2 regions of the Leifsonella bigeumensis genome follow, and region 1 is predicted to be linked to the other one. Evidence: predicted binding sites of a transcription regulator. Region 1 holds the regulator's gene; the other holds the start of a gene.
What was found. Region 1 encodes HrcA, which represses chaperone genes, less so after heat shock. Its sites were predicted from a motif close to TTNGCACTCGNNNNNNNCGAGTGCNAA; they were not measured.
Positions count from the first base shown of each region.

Region 2: a site for HrcA is predicted at 1,110-1,136, ahead of groES (co-chaperone GroES). Genes of this name have one in related genera too.

Region 1 is NZ_BAABAE010000003.1:774,287-776,486, forward strand. It holds gene ABD678_RS08800 (DUF4870 domain-containing protein) at 1-182, opposite strand, end outside; gene ABD678_RS08805 (DUF4870 domain-containing protein) at 257-667, opposite strand; gene hrcA (heat-inducible transcriptional repressor HrcA) at 872-1,894, shown strand; gene dnaJ (molecular chaperone DnaJ) at 1,912-2,200, shown strand, end outside.
Region 2 is NZ_BAABAE010000002.1:52,190-54,389, forward strand. It holds gene ABD678_RS03220 (class I SAM-dependent methyltransferase) at 1-997, opposite strand, end outside; gene groES (co-chaperone GroES) at 1,222-1,518, shown strand; gene rarD (EamA family transporter RarD) at 1,628-2,200, shown strand, end outside.

The DNA.
Region 1 (2,200 bases):
CCGGTGTGCTGGCGCACGAACGGGCCGCGATCCTTCAGGATGAGGTAGCCGATGAGCGCGGGCAGGAAGTTGAAGAAGATCCCGCCGAGGTGCACGAGGATCGCCCAGAGCTTCTCGTCGGCCGGGCTGAGTGGCTGCGCGGCCTGGTAGGGGTTGGGAGGGGTCGGCATGGAATCTGACATGCTCCCATTAAAGCAGGAGAGCCGGGCACCTGGCCCGGCTCTCCCAGAAAACTCTTCGCAGTTACTTGATGAAACTACTTGATGAACCGGAAGTTGACCGGGTAGCGGTAGCTGCCGCCACCATTGACCTTGATGCCGCCCATGATCGAGAACGCGACGTTGGCGAGGTAGATGAGCCATCCGATGAGGGTGAAGATCCAGAGGATGCCCCACAGCCCGCTGACGATGAAGACCGAGGTCAGGATCGCGCTGATGATCGCCCACGCGATGTAGATGATCAGGAAGGTGATCTGCCAGTTGAGGGCTTCCTTGCTCTCCTGCTTGGTGAGCGTGCCGCGGTCCTTGAACACGAGGAAGATGATGAGCGACGGCAGGATCCAGAGGATTCCGCCGAAGTGCGCGAACATCGCCCACTGCTTGTCCTCGGCAGCCGTCAACGGTGCCGCCGGCTGCGGCGCTGCGGCCGGTGGAGTTTGATCAGTCATTAACTTTGCCTTTCAGGTGTTCGAGTCCGATGCCTGACGGTGCGGACTGGGCCGGCCTTGGCATGCCCCTCATGGGAGGGTAGGGCACAAGCTCACCCATAAGGTACTGCCCCTGCCCCGTGGGTGCAACGCCTGCTTTGTGGTATGTCGCGATACCATTGGCAGTCGGAGCACTTGAGTGCCAGAGCCGGGAAGGACGTGGAAATGGCTACCGATCGCAGTCTCGACGTGCTTCGCGTCATCGTCCAGGACTATGTGGCCTCGCGCGAACCGGTGGGCTCCAAGTCGATCGTCGAACGCCACGCCTTCGGCGTCTCAGCGGCGACCATCCGCAACGACATGGCGCTCCTGGAGGAGGAGGAGCTCATCACCGCCCCGCACACCTCATCCGGGCGCATTCCCACCGACAAGGGCTACCGCGTCTTCGTCGACCAGCTCGCCGACCTCCGGCCGCTCACCACGGCACAGCGCCAGGCGATCGAGACCTTCCTCGGCCATGCGAGCGATCTCGACGAGGTTCTCACCCGCACCGTGCGCCTGCTCTCGCAGCTCACCCACCAGGTCGCGCTCGTGCAGTATCCGTCGCTCGGGCGCTCGCGCATCCGACACATCGAGCTCGTGCCGCTCAGCACCCTCCGGCTCATGATCGTGCTCATCACCGACACCGGTCGGGTCGAGCAGCGCCACATCGATGTCGAGGCGCCCCTCGACGAGGCGTTCCTCGGCGAGGTGAGGGCCAAGCTCAACGGGATGCTCGGCGGTCTCGGCATGGCGGATGCCGCCGTGGCGCTTCAGGGGATCGTCGACTCGTTCCAGCCCGTACGGCGCGCCTTCGTCGCGGAGATCGTCGAAAGCCTGGGGGAGCAGGTCGCCGCCACCCGTGGCGAGAAACTGCTCATGGCGGGGGCGGCGAACCTCGCACTCACCGCGGAGGACTTCGGCGGGAGCATCTACCCGGTACTCGAGGCGATCGAGGAGCAGGTGACCCTGCTCAGGCTCTTCGCCGAGATGGAGCCGGACCAGCACGGGCTCGCCACGAGGATCGGGATCGAGAACGCGGCCTTCGGGCTCGGCGAGACCTCGGTCCTGGCGAGCGGCTACACCTCGACGGGCGGCGAGTTCGCGCGCGTCGGCGTGCTCGGCCCGACGAGGATGGATTACCCGAACAACATGGCAGCGGTGCGCGCCGTCGCCCGCTACCTCTCCCGCCTGCTCGGCGAGGAATGATACGCAAGGGAAATTGAGTGGCAGACCACTACGAAGTACTCGGGGTCGAGCGGACGGCGACGCCCGAGGACATCAAGAAGGCGTACCGGCGACTGGCCAGGGAGCTGCATCCGGATGTGAACCCCGGCGCTGAGGCGCAGGAGAAGTTCAAGCTCGTCACGCACGCCTATGACGTGCTCTCCGACCCGCAGCAGCGGGAGCAGTACGACCTCGGAGGGCAGGGCGGCTTCGGCGCGGGTTTCGGCGGCTTCGGCGACATCTTCGAGACCTTCTTCGGCGCCGCCCAGCGCACGAGCGGTCCCCGGT
Region 2 (2,200 bases), on a different contig from region 1:
CGCGCACGTCGTAGGGGAGCGACTCGAGTACGCGGAATCGCGAGGCGAACGGGGTGTCGACCGCGGCATCCGCGCTGAACCAGGCGATGCCCTCGCTGAGCATCGTCGCCCCGATACTGCGCGCCAGGTCGCCGATGAGGCGGGCACGGATGACCGCGCCATCCGGTTCGTAGACGTACGCGCCCGGCGGGCCCACCTCCACATCGGGGCTGTCCTCCGCGGCGGTGAGCTCCGCGCTGCCGCCGGCGGCGATGACGGTCGCAGCCCTGCGGATGCCGGGCCGGGCGACCGCGCCGAACCAGAGCGCCAGCTCGACGACCTCGCCGCCCACCGAGACCCACTGCGCCTCCGCCTCCTCGGGGATGAGATCGCGGTCGATGCCGGGGCCGAGCTTGATGCCCGTGGGCAGCCGCCGGGCGAGATCGAATGCGAAGTCGAGCGACGGCGACCAGTCGGCGGGGTTCTTCAGCCTCGTGGTCCCATGCCGCCGTGCCGGGTCGAGCCACACGCCGTCGATGCCGTCGAGCGGGTGGTCCTCCACGGAGGCGTTGACGACCTCGGCGTTCGACCACGGCGCGAGATTGTAGGCGGCGATCGCGGCGGTCACCTCATCGCGTTCCACGGCGGTGACCCCGAGGTCGAGGGCGGCCATGGCGAGGGCGTCGCCCCCGATGCCGCAGCCGAGGTCGGCGATCCGGCCGAGCCCCGCGCCGCGGAACCGCTGGGCGTGCAGGGCGGCCACCGGGAGTCTCGTCGCCTGCTCGAGCCCAGCCTCGGTGAAGAGCATCCGGTCGGCGAAGTCGGAGAACTTGTCCCTGGCGCGACGGCGCAGCTTCGACTGGCTGAGCACCGCAGCGACGAGGGTGGGCGGATGACCCGCCGCGCGCAGCGCACCCACCGTGCGCACGACATCCGCCGCCGAGTCGTAGGGCGGTAGCTCATCGAGCAGGCGCAGCCCCTCGGCCGAGAGCAACTCGACGAGCTCGCTCTTCTCCATCGCCCCATTCTTGTCCCAAATGAAGGCACTCGGGGCCGACGAGCACGAGTCCATGGGCAACTTTCGCCCATCCGGTCGGGAATGCCTTCATTTGGGACAGGAGGCAGCTGGATTGGCACTCACGTTGCGAGAGTGCCAACCAGACGAGTACAGTTGATCTGGCACACTCGCAGTGAGAGTGCTAACCCCACGAATTTCGAAGTGTAAGAAAGAAGAGGTCAACCGTGTCGGTGTCCATCAAGCCGCTCGAGGATCGCATTGTCATCAAGCAGGTCGACGCCGAGCAGGTCACTGCGTCCGGCCTCGTCATCCCGGACACCGCGAAGGAGAAGCCCCAGGAGGGCGAAGTCGTCGCAGTCGGTCCAGGTCGCATCGACGACAACGGCAACCGCGTCCCGCTCGACATCGCGGTCGGTGACAAGGTCATCTACTCCAAGTACGGCGGCACAGAGGTCAAGTTCGGCGGAGACGACCTGCTCGTCCTCTCGGCCCGCGACGTGCTCGCGGTCGTCGTTCGCTGACGAACGCCTCACCAACGCTCGAGCCTCAACAGCTCCCAGTCGAAAAGCCCGCCCGGTGTGAACCGGCGGGCTTTTCGCGTTGAACCCTCACATGCGAGATGATCAGCGGATGCAGGTGAACCAGTCCACGAGGGATCCAGCGGGCTCGACGCGTTCCGGTACGCTCTTCGCGTTCGCCGCGTACGGGCTCTGGGGCTTCATGCCCATCTACTTCCTCGTCCTGGCGCCCGCGGGCCCGTTCGAGATCGTCGCGTGGCGAGTGTTGTTCTCCGTCATCTTCTGCGCGCTCATCATCCTGATGCTGCGGCGGTGGGGAACCGTCCGCAGGCTCCTTCGCGACCGCCGGACCATGCTGACCCTCGGCCTGGCCGGTGTGCTCGTCTTCCTCAACTGGCAGGTGTACGTCATCGCTGTCGTGTCCGGGCGCGTGAATGAGGCAGCACTCGGATACTTCATCAACCCGATCGTCACGATCCTCATCGGCGTCATCGTGCTGCGCGAAAAGCTGCGGCCAGTGCAATGGATGGCGGTCGCCGTCAGTGCCATCGCGGTCATCGTGCTCGCCGTCAACTACGGCGCCTTCCCCTGGATCTCGCTCGCGCTGGCCTTCTCCTTCGGTCTGTACGGCCTGGTCAAGAAGCGGGTGGGCCCCCGGGTGGACGCCCTGACCGGCCTCGCCGTC